2 regions of the Virgibacillus dakarensis genome follow, and region 1 is predicted to be linked to the other one. Evidence: riboswitches for the same ligand, from Rfam matches in the RefSeq annotation. Region 1 holds a riboswitch; the other holds the start of a gene.
What was found. A riboswitch is a leader RNA that binds a small molecule or an ion and turns the genes downstream of it on or off. The one in region 1 is predicted to bind lysine.
Positions count from the first base shown of each region.

Region 2: linked by a shared signal. The riboswitch ahead of dapA (4-hydroxy-tetrahydrodipicolinate synthase) and the one ahead of CZ382_RS21270 (Na+/H+ antiporter NhaC family protein) in region 1 are both predicted to bind lysine.

Region 1 covers NZ_LT732554.1:2,449,165-2,457,508, forward strand. Annotated here, with positions in the region: gene CZ382_RS21240 (DUF3231 family protein) at 171-1,172, shown strand; gene CZ382_RS21245 (sulfite exporter TauE/SafE family protein) at 1,372-2,184, shown strand; gene CZ382_RS21250 (bifunctional metallophosphatase/5'-nucleotidase) at 2,198-3,604, shown strand; gene CZ382_RS23560 (hypothetical protein) at 3,676-3,870, shown strand; gene CZ382_RS21255 (YunC family protein) at 3,934-4,236, shown strand; gene yunB (sporulation protein YunB) at 4,682-5,470, shown strand; lysine riboswitch at 5,515-5,691, shown strand; gene CZ382_RS21270 (Na+/H+ antiporter NhaC family protein) at 5,846-7,396, shown strand; gene CZ382_RS21275 (sodium-dependent transporter) at 7,576-8,344, shown strand, end outside.
Region 2 covers NZ_LT732553.1:281,263-289,606, forward strand. Annotated here, with positions in the region: gene CZ382_RS01435 (hypothetical protein) at 240-848, shown strand; gene CZ382_RS01440 (hypothetical protein) at 1,061-1,678, shown strand; gene CZ382_RS01445 (DUF6792 domain-containing protein) at 1,678-3,162, shown strand; gene CZ382_RS24095 (hypothetical protein) at 3,176-3,550, shown strand; gene CZ382_RS01450 (hypothetical protein) at 3,552-3,887, shown strand; lysine riboswitch at 4,092-4,273, shown strand; gene dapA (4-hydroxy-tetrahydrodipicolinate synthase) at 4,395-5,282, shown strand; gene CZ382_RS01460 (aspartate/glutamate racemase family protein) at 5,506-6,198, shown strand; gene coaW (type II pantothenate kinase) at 6,312-7,115, opposite strand; gene CZ382_RS01470 (SDR family oxidoreductase) at 7,377-8,243, opposite strand.

The sequences.
Region 1 (8,344 bases):
TCATAAGATGGATATTGCTGAAAATATATTTAACAAAAACAATCTAAATAAGCCGCCCCATTTATGGATATGTCAATCATTTAATTCCCTGAAAATGGTTTAATAAAGCAAATAATATAAGGAATACTAAAAGCCTAATAACTTTAAAAACATACAAGGAGGAATATTTCATGCCGGAGAAACCCGGGCTTACTTCTTCAGAACTTGGTACATTATGGCTTACTTACCAACAGAAAACAATGATTTTAAGGGTGTTAGAATATTTCATAGAAAAAGCTGATGACGAAAAAGCAAAAAATATAATGATTAGCTTATACGATGAAATTGACCCGTATGTAGAGAAAATAATGGTTATTTTCCAAAATGAGGGAGCTGTAATACCAGTCGGATTTACTTCCGAGGATGTCAACAAAGGTACCCCTAAACTATACGACAATGGTTTTGATATCATGTTCGTTCGCTTGATAAAGGAAATTAGCATGGCCCTGCATACACTAAATATAACCATGGCATCACGCGAGGATATTGTGATGATTTTTAAAGATCTCACTGCTATTACTCAAAAATATTACAATGCTTGTACACAATATTTGATTGAAAAAGGTATGCATGCTCGGCCTCCTTATGTCTCAATGCCTCAAAAGGTTGAGTTTATTTCAGATACCTCATATTTAAGAGGAGGACTTAATCCACTAACTAGAAAGCGAACAATGAATACAGTAGAAGTTGCAAATATGTTCCACGCGATTGAAACAAATGTTACTGGGTTACAAATGATTACTGGGTTTGCTCAATGTGCTAATACACCTGAAGTAAAAAAATATTTTACTAAAGGAGGCGAAATTGCCAAAAGCATAATCAAGGAACTTAACGAAGTCTTTCTCGAAGATGGTGTACAAGCACCTGCTGTATCGGGTGGCAATCCCACACGTTCAACAGTGGCTCCGTTCTCTGATAAATTGATGATGTATTGTACAAGCCTCTTTTGCAGCTTTGCAATAGGGGGAAACTCTTTGGGCACTGCCTTTAGTTTGCGGAATGATTTAGCGACCAAAACTATTGCTTTCATGAAAGATGTCTTCGAATATGCCCATGAGGGGGCGAAAATTATGATTAGGAACGGATGGATGGAACAACAGCCTCCTATTGAAGAGCGAGAAAAACTTATATAATATCTAGGCTCATTACCAAAATCTATGGTTGATGTAATCGGGCAACCCTTTGCATGTAAGCCCTGTTACATTCGATTCTTGCGATCAAATAGTCCCTGAAAAATTGCCCCAATGTATTTAAATAGGATTCTCACCAAATCAATGCTACTATTAAGGTAGACATACATAGATTCAGACATAGAGATAGAAGGGATTTTATTTGGTTTACATAATTTGCGTGTTTATTGGTTTGCTAACCGCATTTGTTGGAAGCTTAATTGGGTTGGGTGGCGGGGTCATTTTAATTCCATGCCTGTTATTTTTGTATCATTATACAGAAGGTTTTGCTTGGGCAACGCCGCAAACGATTGTTGGGATTTCCTTAATGGTGATGGTTGTTACGGCATTAGCTTCATCTATATCCTATTTTAAAAAAGGTCGTATCGATTATAAAACGGGCCTTTTATTTTTGGTTGGCAGCATTCCAGGTGGCATCGTTGGATCGTGGTTAAACCAATACATTGGTGCAGATAACTTCTCATTCTATTTTGGGTTATTAATGGTCGTATTGTCGTTACTGTTTCTGGTAAAACGAAAGCCGAAGTCTCCTGATAACCTGAGAAAGCATGTCCGTACATTTTGGGTGGACGGGCATGTTTATCATTATTCCGTTTCATTTTGGGCAGCATTTGTTTTATCCTTAATCGTCGGTATTTTGTCAGGGTTATTTGGCATTGGCGGGGGATCCATTATGGTTCCGGCCATGATCCTTTTGTTCGGTATTCCCGCCCATATTGCGACGGCGACATCCATGTTTATGATTTTCTTTATTAGTATCATTACAGTAAGTTCGCATATTTATTTGGGACATATTGCCTGGGATTATGTTTTTTACTTTATTCCAGGTGCGTGGATCGGCGGGGTTATTGGGGCTAAAACCAATCAGCTTCTTAAGGGAAATACACTGGAGTGGATATTGCGGATTTTACTTGTTATGATTGGAATTCGATTAATTGTTGAAGGTTTAACATGAGGAGTTTGAAGCCATGCAGGAGAAATTATGTCTTTATTATACAAACGATTTGCATAGTAACTTTTCCCAGTGGCCAAGGGTGGCCGGGTATTTAAAAGAGGCCAAAGCAAGTAAAGCACGTGAACAAGCATCATGCTTGCTGATGGATGTTGGGGATCACGTTGACCGGGTTCACCCGATTGCGGAAGCGTTTATGGGGAAGGCGAATGTACAACTGATGAACGATGTTGGCTATGATGTTGTGACACTCGGGAATAATGAGGGGATTACACTTGGGCATGAGGATCTTTATCACCTCTATGATGACGCGGATTTTCAGGTGGTTTGCGCCAATTTGCATGATATGGCAGAGAAAGAACCGGATTGGCTGAAGCCTGTAGTATATTTCCGGTCGGTAAACGGAGTGCGTATTGGTGTGATAGGGCTAACCGCCCCCTTTAACAACTACTATGAATTGCTGCAATGGCATGTTTCCAATCCGTTTAAGGCATTAGAAAAATATATTAAATCAGTCAAGGAAGCTGCTGATATCGTTATTTTATTATCACATTTAGGAATCAGTGAAGATCAGGCGATTGCAAGAAGGTTTTCGGAAATTGATGTAATCATTGGCGGACATACCCACCATTTATTGCGGACAGGGGAAAATGTCAATAACACGATTATTACTGCTGCAGGGAAACATTGTACTTTTGTCGGTGAGGTTATTCTGACATGGGATCACCAGGCAAAAAAGCTTGTTCATAAAGAGGCATATACAACCGATATTACCCACTTAGCGAAGGATTCGGAAACGGAAAAAATGCTGCAGCAACTTTATAAAAAGGCGAATAATCTATTAGGTCAAACTGTTGTTCATTTGCATCAGACAATCGAAGTTAAGTGGTTCCAGGAAACGGCGATTATGCGGAAACTGACCGACACAATGAAAATGTGGACAAAAGCAGATTGTGCCATGTTAAATTCCGGGTTACTGCTTGATGAGCTTTCCAAAGGGGATGTTACCTATAAAGACATTCACCGGATATGTCCACATCCGATTAATCCTTGTGTTGTGGAATTAACCGGAGATGAATTAACAGAAGTTGTCCGGGCATCGTTTACGAAGGATTTAATGGAGCTTAAGTTGAAGGGCTTCGGGTTTCGCGGAGAAGTAATTGGCCGTATGGTATTTTCCGGATTGGCGATTGCTACAACAGTCCTGACGGATGGGCGTGAGTCGGTAAAAAATGTATTCTTTCAAGGTGAACCGCTTGATCCGGATCGCATTTATTCAGTTGCTGTGGCCGATACATTTACATTTGGACGGTTACTCCCGGAAATAGCAAAATCCGAAACTAAACAATACTTTTTACCAGAATTCCTCCGCGATCTACTAGCCTATACATTGAGGAATGATTTTGATGGGAAAGCGGATTAGAATAGAGACACGAGCGGGGGCCCATCAGAATTGATCGAGGATTAGGCAAAATTGATCGAGCACAGGTAAAATTGATCGAGCCGGATGAAAAATCGACCGAGCAACGGGCGAAATCGATCGAGCGGTATAGAAAGTCGATCGAATTACGTGCGAAATCGATCGAGTGGGGGAAAGTCGATCGGGCAACAGCCAAAAGTCAATTGAGCAGTGTAGAAGGTCGATCGAGCAGCATGACAACAATCAATCACAATAAGAACCCCAAGTGACATTGTCCAAGCTCCTTGAATACATATGGTAGTGTAGGTCAAGGAGGAGGCATGAGCACGAGAATGATTACGGTGAATCCGCTCGAGGTTGACGGAATGTTCTTTACTGCTATTACGGTGGAACTTCCAAAAACAAATTTATTGATGATTACAAATGAAATTGGTTACATCATGTGTGGAGCTTTGGATGTGGATGTGCTGAATGAGGTACTAGCAGATCGTAACGTTATTGCGGGTCGCGCGGTTGGTGTTAAAACAATTGATGATTTGCTGCATGCACCACTCGAAAAAATTACTGATGCATCCAAGGCGTATGGCTGGGAACCTGGCATAATCGGGAGAGATGCATTATTAAACATATCGTAAAATGTCTTCCAGAGGGGAGGCATTTTTTAAACCCAAGAATTTAACATGTGGTAAGGGTCAACTTATGAGCATTAAACATCGGATCGAGCGCTAGGCATCAAATCCAAGGGTACGAACATCAAACCGAGTGAAGAAACTTTGCCCAAGCTAAACGCTGTGAACTGCTACCTGAAAATAGAGGCAACACGTTTGGAAAATTGCCCTCTTACATGGAAGATGCTGAAATTTCATGAAAAGTTGCTGAAGTTCGACAAAAAGTTCCTGAACCAAACCCGAAGGTTGCTAAACATACTGGAATACCGATGAACATAATCCCGCAAGAACCGTATGAAGTGGACTTTACGTCTGCTGTCAATATTACAGATTCAGCTTGTCAAAAATAATATAAAATGCCAAGTCTAACCCCCCTAAAACAAGCATAGATTGTTTTAGGGGGGTTTTCATATTGCTGCGACGACAACCATTTTTTCGAAAAAAACGAACACCACCTCCAGTGAAAAATATTGTGGTCATTACGATGATTTTATTCCTGTTGATGATCTGGTTTGCTATTTTTATTGTGAATAAAGGTATAGAACCGGCGTTAATGGATATTGCAAAATCAAAATCAAATGAATTTGCCACTCGTGGGATAAACGCGGCAGTTAGGTTTGCGGAGGGCTACGATTTTGAAGATGTATCTGAATTTACCAGGAACAATGAAGGGGAGATTACCTCCTGGAAAATTAATACTGCAGCTGTTAATGAAATAAATCGGTATGCTACAGACCGGGTGGAGGAATTTTTTCAATGGATGAATACTGGGGAAGTACCCGAGGATTCGAGCTTGGAGTTGGAGTATGGCAATACGATTGAAGAAATGCGTAAAGAAGATCCCACACTAGTGGAAATCCCGCTTGGCATGGTAACGGGGAATACGGTACTGGCCAATTTGGGTCCAAAAGTTCCTGTAAATATGGAGCTTATTGGAAATGTAAAAACCGATGTTGTTCATAAAGCGGAGGCGTTTGGGATAAATAGTGCGATGGTTAAAGTATTTATTCATGTAGAAGCGGAAGTCCGAGTTGTTATTCCATTTTCAACTGATGTAAGGGAAGTAAGTACGGATGTATATGTAGACTCTGGAGTAGTTAATCTGGGTGTTCCGGAGTTTTACGGTGAAGGTGGGAATAATGGTCCATCAATAGCTGTCCCTAAAGATGACCTTAACAAGGACTTGAAAGATAACGAATAATCCAGTATAATTTAATTATAATTAAATCATGAACCTTATCAGATCGGTGAGGTAGAGGTGCAAATGATAGGAGTAGCCAATCGGAGAATGACAACGATGATGATTGGCAAAAGGATTGTTTGCCGAAGTGTAATAAGGGTCAAGCTTATTATAGCTGGTATGTCTTTGAATAAGGGATGTACTGTCATGCATTGGACGCTGCATGGAGAACTACTGATCGAAATGGAGGATAACGTATACTTATAAACAATGGTAGGTTATTTTCTATCGTTGTTTTTTTGTGTTTTTGGCGGGATTAGTTCCATCACTAACAGTCTCCTCTTATTTTGCAGTCTTCTTCATGCACTTGATTAGAAAATAATGGAGGTAGACATGATGGAAGGAACAATTTATTCATTAATCCCAGCAGTACTCATGCTTGTATTAGTGTTGCTTACGAGAAAAGTTCTGCTTTCATTAGGAGCGGGAATTATTGTTGGGGCATTATTTATTCATGATTTTAATATTTTAGGATCATTAAACGAAATCTGGGAAACATTTTATACGATTTTTGTTAGCAATGGGAGGTTAAATACCGGAAATATACTGTTATTAAGTTTCTTATTATTTCTAGGTATTATGACGGCATTTATTACGGCATCAGGTGGCAGCCGGGAATTTGGAGACTGGATGATGAAGCGGGTCAAGACAAGAGTCGGAGCCCAGGTGATGACGGCAATTCTTGGAATTATTATTTTTATTGATGATTATTTTAATGCCTTAGCTGTTGGACAAATCGCCAGGCCGCTGACGGATAGGCATCGTGTCTCACGGGCAAAATTAGCCTACTTTATCGATTCAACATCCGCTCCCGTGACCGTGATTTCCCCAATATCCAGTTGGGGCGCATACATCATCGGTTTGCTGGGAAGTTTATTTGCGGCAAATGGGATCACAGATATCCAGCCGCTAGAAGCTTTTATAAAAATGATTCCGTATAATTTTTACGCAATCGGCGCATTGCTGCTCGTATTTCTTGTCGCTTGTATGAAAATTGACTTCGGGCCGATGTTGAAACATGAAAATCGCGCAATCGAAACGGGTGAAGTAGTAAATTCTAACGAAAAAGTACCAGGAGATTTGCAGGAAACGTTTAAACCCCATGAAAATGGCAAGGTGTATCACTTGATTGTACCCATCCTGGTGCTTGTTGTGGCAACGGTAACGGCGATGATTGTTACTGGATATCAAGATGGTGGAGATGCCAGTCTCCTGACGATTTTCGCAAATACAAATGTAAATGTATCACTTTTTACTGGTGGCCTGTTAGCGGTTTTGACTGCATTTATTTTTCATTTAAGCCAACGAAAGCCTAAAGCAAATGTCGGAAACATTATTTGGGAAGGAATCAAGGCAATGCTTCCGGCTATCTATATATTGCTACTGGCATGGATGATTGGTTCCATCATTAGTACATTGGAAACGGGAGACTATTTGGCACGATTAGTTAACGATGCATCCATCAATCCGGCATTGTTACCATTTCTATTTTTCATTATTGCCGGTTTTATGGCATTGGCTACCGGTACCTCCTGGGGAACATTCGGCATTATGCTGCCAATTGCTGCAGAGGTCACCGTTTTAACAGACGTGAATATGCTGCTTCCAACGCTTGCCGCAGTACTTGCAGGATCTGTGTTTGGCGATCACTGCTCACCAATTTCGGATACAACAATTTTATCCTCAACTGGTGCAGGTGTAAATCACATTGATCATGTTTTAACCCAATTGCCTTATGCGCTGCTGGTTGCTTTGGCCTCATGTGTAGGTTACTTAGTAATTGGATGGACGAATCAAATGGCACTAGCATTATGTGCTGCGCTTATTGTCCTGATTATCATTGGTTCCTTGATTCACTTTTTGGCAAAGACAAGGGTGAAAAACTAGGAAATTCCCCTATACACGATGTGTGTGGGGGAATTTTTATTCCTGTAAAATGATTTACTTTGACATAGTCAAAAAGTACCGGTATAATACAAGCATAAATATCAGAAAAAAGTAAAGATTTTTATTTCCTGTAATACATTTAAAATAGGGAAAGAAATCAGGTAAGAGGAGGTCAAAAAATGGAAAATCGTTCACAGTGGGGAACACGAGCAGGTTTTATCATGGCTGCTGTAGGGTCTGCAATCGGACTCGGGAATATTTGGCGTTTTCCATCGGTAGCGTATGAAAATGGTGGTGGAGCATTCTTTATCCCATATTTATTCGCACTGTTAACAGCAGGAATTCCGATATTAATCATGGAATTCACAATGGGGCATAAATATCGGGGGTCAGCGCCATTAACGTACAGTAAAATGAATAAAAAGTCGGAATTTATTGGCTGGTGGGCAGTAGCAGTTGCTTTTGTCATATCTACGTATTATTCCGTTATTATTGCTTGGGCAATATCCTTTTCGGTCTTTTCATTCAAGCTGAGCTGGGGAACCGACACAGAATCATTTCTGTTTAACGACTATCTGCATTTGGCAGACCCTGGACAGATCGGCGGTTTAGTACCAGGTGTATTGATTCCGTTGATTATTGTTTGGATACTTGTACTCGGAATTTTATTTAAAGGCGTTAAAAAAGGTATCGAAATTGCGAACCGAATATTTATTCCGGCATTGGTTATCATTTTCTTAATCATCGTTATTCGAGCAATTACATTACCTGGAGCAATTGACGGGTTAAATGCATTTTTTGAACCTGACTTTTCAAAAATTGCTGAGCCAGGAGTTTGGGTGGCTGCATATGGGCAAATATTCTTTAGCTTGTCAATTGCATTTGCGATCATGATTACGTACTCCAGTTATTTGCCGAAGAAATCGGATATTACGAACAATGCATTTA
Region 2 (8,344 bases), on a different contig from region 1:
TAGATGATGATACCAACAATGGAAATTCGTATCTAGATCTAAAAATTCTATGACAATAGAATTATTTTTTCGAATATTCATTCAAGGACTACGCTTCTTTTACTCCACTATGTATACTAAGACTAGGTATGTTTACAAACGATAGCTATACAACGGAAAGGATATTGGAGGCTGAAATTGTGAAATATTGGATCCATGTCTTATTATCCATATCGATTATACTGCTGGGAGGTTGTCAAATGGATAATGATAAAACAAATACAAAACCATCCGAAATGAATCCGGAAGACTTGCCGGATGTGCGAGCGTTTCATGATGAATTTACTCGAGGGTTTTTGCAATCCACGGAGGAAACAAGACCAGGGTATTATCCGTTTTTGTCAGGGACAGGAGCTTATAAGATGGATTTTCCAGCTGGTGGGGTTATTGGTGAAAGGGCATATGCAATAAAGGAAAAAGGTTATGAGGAGTATCCTGTTCACATTGAAAATGAGGATGGTACTGGATCAATGATTAACATTAATTATTATTCTTATCACAAGACTGAAAATGTGGACTCTTATTTGGATAGTTTGGAGCACAGATTAGGGGAGAATGTTGACTTTAAAAAAATCAATGGAGATTCGCAATCTGTTTATTATACCAACTATGAAGGAGATGGATTTTATACGTATGCCGGTTATGTGCAAAATAAAATAAATAATGGAGGAATTAAGATAATTTATAATAAAGATTGCAGAGGGGAATTAGAAAAAATTTGTAAAAGAAATAAACAGAAGGATAAAGAAGGTATCATTCAATGGATGGAATCAATCCGGTTTGTAAATAAAGATGCCAACAGTGGTTAATCAATACATAGATCAAAATTCCTGCGTCAATAGAATTATTTTTACAATATTCATGCCAGAACTACACTTCTTCTGTGCCTCTATGTATACTAAGATTAGGTATGTGTAGAAATGATAGCTATACGACTAGAAGGATATTGGAGGCTGAAATTGTGAAATATTGGATTCATGTCTTATTATCCATATCGATTATACTGCTGGGAGGTTGTCAAATGGATAATGATAAAACAAATACAAAACCATCCGAAATGAATCCGGAAGACTTGCCGGATGTGCGAGCGTTTCATGATGAATTTACTCGAGGGTTTTTGCAATCCATGGAGGAAACAAGACCAGGGTATTATCCGTTTTTGTCAGGGACAGGAGCTTATAAGATGGATTTTCCAGCTGGTGGGATTGTTGGTGAAAAAGGGTACGGACGCATAAAAAAGAAAAAAGAAGGATATTTAGTTGGCATTGAAAATGAAAATGGTACAGGATCGTCAATTACAATCAATTATGATTCCTTTAAAATAAAGGATCATGTGGAATCTTATTTGGATAATCTCAAAGATAGACTAGGTAAAGAAGTAGAATTTAAAAAGTTGGAAATTGAAGATGACCAACAATCACTTTATTACGCTTATTTTGAGCGGAATGGGTTTTATACGTATGCAGGCTATTTGCAAAATGAAAAAAATCATGGCGGAATTCAGGCCGTTTATCAAATCGATTGTGGTGGACGCCAAGAAGAAGTATGTAAAGAAAACAAAAAGGCTGTCAAAGATCGTATTATTGAATGGATGAAATCAATTCAATTTATAAATGGAGATGAGGAAGTGAGTGGTTAATGAGCGATACAATTATAAATTCGCCTGAAATGCGCTTAAGGTTGATCCAATTAGGGTACGACGATGACTTATCTGAGGCCGAAGTCATAAAGAAAGTCAAGAGGATATATTTAGAAGAAACGGGACAGGAACTGAAGGCAGATATTAAGGTACGCACGTCAGAAGAGGCTAATATTGGTTCTGAATCTGGGTATGATGGTACTGCATTATATTTAGATTCCATGGAAAAGAATATTGAAGAATTATATGTTATATCACAAGGAAGCAGGGGCATGGAGGATTGGGAATATAATTTGGAAGCAATGTTAGCAGGGCAAAATGTTAGTCAGGCAGAAGATGCGGCTGAATTTGTAAAAGATGTCAAGAACCATTTTAATATTCACGAAGTTGAAAATGGAAAAAAAGATGAAAATTCCACACCTATTATTGGTTTATCACATTCATTAGCACATAATAATAATACAACAGCCCATTTATTATACGATACATTCGATGAGGTGTATAGTGTAAATGGTGCACAGACGAATTATTATCAGATCTATAATGCCGATTTTAGATTTGAAGAAGCTGTAAATAGGGAATTTTCGATCTCCAAAACAGATCCGGACGCTATTTATGACATCGACCCAGATAAATTACGCACATTCGCTGAAGACTTTTACAAAGACAAAGCCAAAAACATCCACCAAATTATTTCAGAGGATGACCCACTATACGCCGTCAGCGGTGTACGCGGATTCTTCACTCTTGGTGATGTGAGACCTATTGATACTATTCCAGACTATCCAGGTTTGCGTTCCATCATGGATGATATTCCGGATGATGTAGTGAAGGATCTGCAGGAGCTTGCTATTCAATACACTGTCTCCTCCCAAAATGGCGGGACAAATGCTGCTATTCAGGATTTGTTGGGCGTAAACATGGGTGTCGTTAACCAATTTGATGGAATTTGGAGTGTGGCAAAGGTATATGCGACAAACCAGTCCGAGATTGATACGATGATTCGCGATGTAAACGATAAGCTTCCCGGATTGCTCGCTCAGGTAAAAACGGTTACAACGAATGCTGATATAATCTTTCAGCGATTTGTAGATGCCGGATATATCAGTGTTGATCAAAAGGATTTAATCGTCACCGAACTTACCAACATTCAGAAAGAGCTGGATGGGATGCAAAAATCTATTTCAACATTGGTAGATATACGCGATCTGCACAACTTTTCTGCACAGCTTGGTGGGGATATTGGTACTTATTTGAAAATAAAGGAACAAGCGGAAGCAATCCAAGGAAGTTTGGATAAACTTGACAAAAAGGAATTTCGAGAACTATTAGCAATGATTAAAAGCGGCCATCAAATCCCAGGAACCCCTAAAGGCACTGGGGGAGGGAAACAAATCTTATTTGGGGATGGATATGATCCTTACCACTACCAGCGGGAAAAAAGGAATAAAGGTAAATATTTCAGCTGCGTTACGTATGTATGATGAGGGAAAAGGGTTGCTGGAGGATAAATCATCAGAGATTAAGATGTTGCAAACGGCAATTAAAAGGGAAATTGTTCAATGCTACAAAGAAAAAAGGACTACTGTCATGAACAAAATATTTGATATGGAATCAAATCCCCGCACCTATACATATCTTCTCAAAAAACATGTTTATTTTACACGTCTGGATAAATCAATCATTGGTATCAATGTTCATGAAGTGTTTTTTCCATTCGATCATGCAGTCATTGAGGAAAGGATAAACAGTTTAAATGAAAGTGTAGAAAAAGGATATACCCATCTCGAAAACTATCGAACGGCAATAGAAGATTTATTTGAGGAAGAAGAAAAGATAGCAAATTTATTTGATGTTGTTGGAGGGCTTTAAAATGAAAGGTGATGAGCATGCAATTACCGTTACCGAAAAAATACTAGACAGTGAAGACCTTTCCGATAAGAAGGGAATCCTTAAGAAACATACTAACAGGATCAACGACTATGATAAAGCTTTTTTCAATTTAGTCGATTCCATCATTGTTAATGAAGACCAAAAAGGGGAAATCGTTGAAGCGATGCTAGAAAAAACAAAGAAATTTAAGAGTCACAATCAGAATTTGCTAGAAGACGTCGATCAGCAAATCAATAAAACCGTGACCAATTTGAACGAACAAGTGGAGGATATGAAGACACAGCTGCTGACGATAAAGTATAGGGACAATATTTGATTTTATATATATTCATTGGTATTAACTGACTGTAAGGTTGATGATGGAACAATAACAAAAGATGCTTGGTAAAAATGCTATTAGTTTTCCCATCGGCTATCCCACCACCCAAAATAAAAATTTTCACAAAACCTATTGCCTGACTACATATTATTTGATACAGTTGGGATAATTAAATACTTTTCTTATTTCAAATTTTTTTGATTTAAGGATAGAGGCGCAAAAACCATTAGTACGCAATGCGAGGATCATGGGAAATCCGGTGACTGTTGTGGAAAGGGGAATTTGCCGAAGCAGACAGGGTCTCATGCTCTGGAAGCTGGTTCTGCTATTGAATAAATACAGGACTGTCATATAGGTTAACTATATGGAGGGCTATCTTACGCAGAAATTTTAAATGTAATTACATTCTGCAGCAGCGAAGCCTTCGTTGCTGCTTTTTTGCGTTTATGTCCGATTGCCCTGATCACCTCTATCATTTAAAAACATGACAAAGGGTGTGACGTAATGGATTTCGGTCAAGTATTAACAGCAATGGTAACATCATTTGAAGCGAATGGTGAGGTTGATTTGGAAGCAACAAGTATGTTAGTCGAGCATTTAATTGCCAATGGATCTGATGGATTAGTTGTCGCTGGAACAACTGGAGAATCGCCAACTTTGACAAAAGAGGAAAAGCTAAACCTCTTTACATGTGTGGTTAAAGCTGCTGGTGGCAGGGTTCCTGTTATAGCTGGAACCGGGTCAAACAACACATACGAATCGATCGCCTTAACCAAGGAAGCGGAAAAGGTCGGTGTCGATGGAATCATGCTTGTTGCGCCATATTATAATAAACCATCACAGGAAGGATTAGTCCAGCATTTTCAGGCGATTGCTCAAGAAACGACATTACCAATTATGCTGTACAATATTCCTGGACGCAGCGTTGTAAATATGTCAGTGGAAACTGTTGTAACGCTATCCAAGATTGATAATATTGTTGCGATCAAAGATGCAAGTGGTAATTTAAATGAAAGTGCAGCAATCATTCGCGAAACAGCGGATGATTTTAGCTTATATAGTGGTGACGATGGCATGACGTTACCAATTTTAGCTATTGGTGGAAAAGGGGTTGTTTCCGTTGCCTCACATATTATCGGGAATGAAATGCAGGAAATGGTCTATTATTATAGGCAGGGTTATGTCCAAAAATCCGCGGCCATGCACCGTGAACTTTTACCAATTATGAATGCCCTGTTCAGGGCACCGAGTCCGTCCCCTGTGAAAGCAGCTTTGAATTTGGCAGGTATACCGGTCGGTGGTGTTCGCTTGCCAATGGTACCGTTGAATGAGCAGGAAATGTACGAACTGCAGCAAGTTCTTCCGGTAAACGAAAGGAAAGCGATCGTATAAGCTGAAAATTTGTTAACCCTCGATTGGATTGCCAAGCGGGGGTTTTTGCTTAAAGCTGCCAATTGAAATTAAGTACCCTAGCAGACGGAAGTGTTGTTGGGGTTAGAAAAATAACGGTATCATTCTACTACAAACAACGGCAAAGCATGATAATATAAAGAGGAGCATACTTTTTTCTCTCTTTTCAATTCACATTTGGATTATAAAGAAAGGATGGGATCGAATGAAACACGCAGGCATTATCGGGGGATTAGGACCAGAATCGACAGTCGATTACTATCAATCATTTATAAAAAAATACCAGGAAAAGGTGAACAGCAAGCAAAAGCTTCCGGAGTTATTCATTAATAGTATTAATATGTATAACATTTTTCGCTTTATTTCAGAAGGGAAACTGGATGCCCTAGTTAATTATGTAGGAGAAGCCGCACAAAAACTGGAATCCATCGGCGCCGATTTCATTATCATTTCCGCAAACACGCCGCACATTGTGTTTGATCAGGTCCGGGAAAAAGTCGGTGTGCCCATGATCAGCATTGTTGAAGCTACATATGAAAAAGCAGAAGAACTAGGATTAAAACGATTGGGACTCTTAGGCACAAAATTCACCATGGAGAATGACTTTTTCAAGAAGCCTTTTATAACCGGAAAAAAGGATATTTTTGTACCGGATGAAGACGTACAGCAATACTTGCACCAAAAAATTGTGGATGAATTGGAAAACGGAATTGTTGATCCGCAAACGAAACAAGATTTTCTGAAGATTGTCCATGACATGGCCGAGAAAGAAAATCTGGATGGTCTTATTTTGGGATGTACAGAATTGCCGATGATTATAAACGAGGATGATACAGATTTGGCATTGTTGAATACGACTGAGATCCATGTTGATAAAATGATTGAGCAGCTTTTTTAAGTTGCTGAGTTATGAAAGGAAGAGGATCGATTGTTTGTTTCCACCTTTTTTTATTTTATCATTGCCCGTACGGATCCATAATCAGCATTCAGATAACTGCAAGGTGGATCTTGCTATCGATCCAGCAATGCACCTATCGCTCCAACATACGCACCTTTTTCTAAAAATATTGGGTTAAAATCCAGTATATCCTGGAAACTGGCTATGAGCTCTTTTAATGGTTGGTTACCATCCAATGTGCTACCGGTAAAGACAATATTTTTCAGCTGATGCGCAGCGGCAGTTTGTGTGGCAAGCAGTACCAATGTTTCGCCAATCATTCTAACTAAACTCGCTATATGATCGGCCGTGGCAGCGTCTTTATTCAAGTTTGCCTTACCAAAGTTACTTGCAGTTAGACTTCCTAGCAAGGGGGAAGGGCTTGGGGCATAGATGTCCCGAATTAACAAATCACTTTGGTGACTGTTTCCCTGTCCAGCCAGTTCATTTAATTCGTTAAAGTTTTCTTTTCCGGATATTAGTTTGCCTAACCCTATGAACGTACCACCACCGATCCCGGTCCCTAACAAGCGCTCATAGAAATCTGGCGTTACATAAAAAATGGAGGTTCCAGTTCCGATATGTACCTGAATGAACTGGTCAGGGGTGCTCTGTTTTTCCGTCTTTAATACATAACGGGTACCTGTAACCGTTGCCTGAAATTCATCAACCAATTTAATTTTCTGTTCTACAAGTGATTGTATTAATGCACTTTTCCCACCGGTCAATTTTAGGATGGCATCCGGGGATAGTATCTGCAGCCAATTTATACAGGCGAAAATTTCCTCGACTGGATATGTTTTTGTATGTAGTTTTCCTTTTTCCTCGTAACTAATTTTAACAAGTGATCCACCAGCATCGACTCCAATTGCATTCAATGGGATTCCCCCTTTCGTTAGGTAAGTTGTAAATATTATACCATATTGATCGTGTTACCCCAGTTGAAGAAAGCTGTTACTGATAAACCTAAAAATGGAGCCGTAAATAATCTAGAGGATATCGCTGAGGTTATTTTAGTGAATATACCGCAGAAGAGGAAGAGGAAATTGCCCGTTTTATTGAGGATTAAGAAGAACTTACCCTATTAAAAAAGGGAAGCTTACAAAAGCGCAGGAAGTCCATCCTCCTGCGCTTCAACCCTATGAGGATATCCATGATCCGCCATTAATATGAATAGCCTGTCCTGTCATATAAGAAGATTCATCCGCTGCCAGCATGACGTATGCCCAGGCGTGTTCAGATGGCTGACCAGGTCTCCCCATCAAACTATCTTGTCCAAAATTCTCGACCCCGTCCTCATCGAAGGAAGATGGAATCAATGGTGTCCATACCGGCCCGGGAGCGACAGTATTTGCGCGAATCCCTTTTTTGGCTAGGCTTTGTGCAATACTACGGGTAAACGCGGTAATGGCCCCTTTAGTCGCGGAATAATCCATGAAAATCGGGTTTCCACGATAAGCATTAATGGAGGAAGTGCTAATAATTGCATCCCCAGCTTTCATATGGCGGACGGCTGCTTTTGTCGTATAAAATTGTGAAAAGAAATTTACCCGGAAAACCTCTTCAAACTGCTCAGATGAAATATCAAGTAAATCCTCCCGTACATATTGAATCGCCGCATTGTTCACTAAAATGTTTAGCTTGCCAAATGCTTCTACTGTTTTTTCTACCAGTTTGCTACAATGGGCTTCCTCTTTAATATCACCAGGCAGCAGCAAGCATTGTACACCTTCCGCTTCTACCATTCTCTTTGTTTCTTCCGCATCTTCATGTTCATCCAGATAGGATATCGCTACATTTGCGCCTTCCTTGGCATATAAAATAGATACCGCACGGCCGATTCCGCTATCGCCGCCGGTAATTAATGCACTTTTTCCTTTGAGTTTCCCTGTACCCTGATAATCAGTCGGTTGTGCAGGTAGGGGCTCCATTTTCGCCTCAATACCAGGTTGTTTCAATTGTCTTTGCCTAGGAGTACTTCCCTTTTGCATTTCTCTTGGATCCATAAATGAAACTGCCTCCTTGATAGTTTTCGCTTAATTTAGACTCATTATAAGCATTACCGTTTTCAAGCATAAGAAAACATCATTTGCCAGTAGTGGAAAAT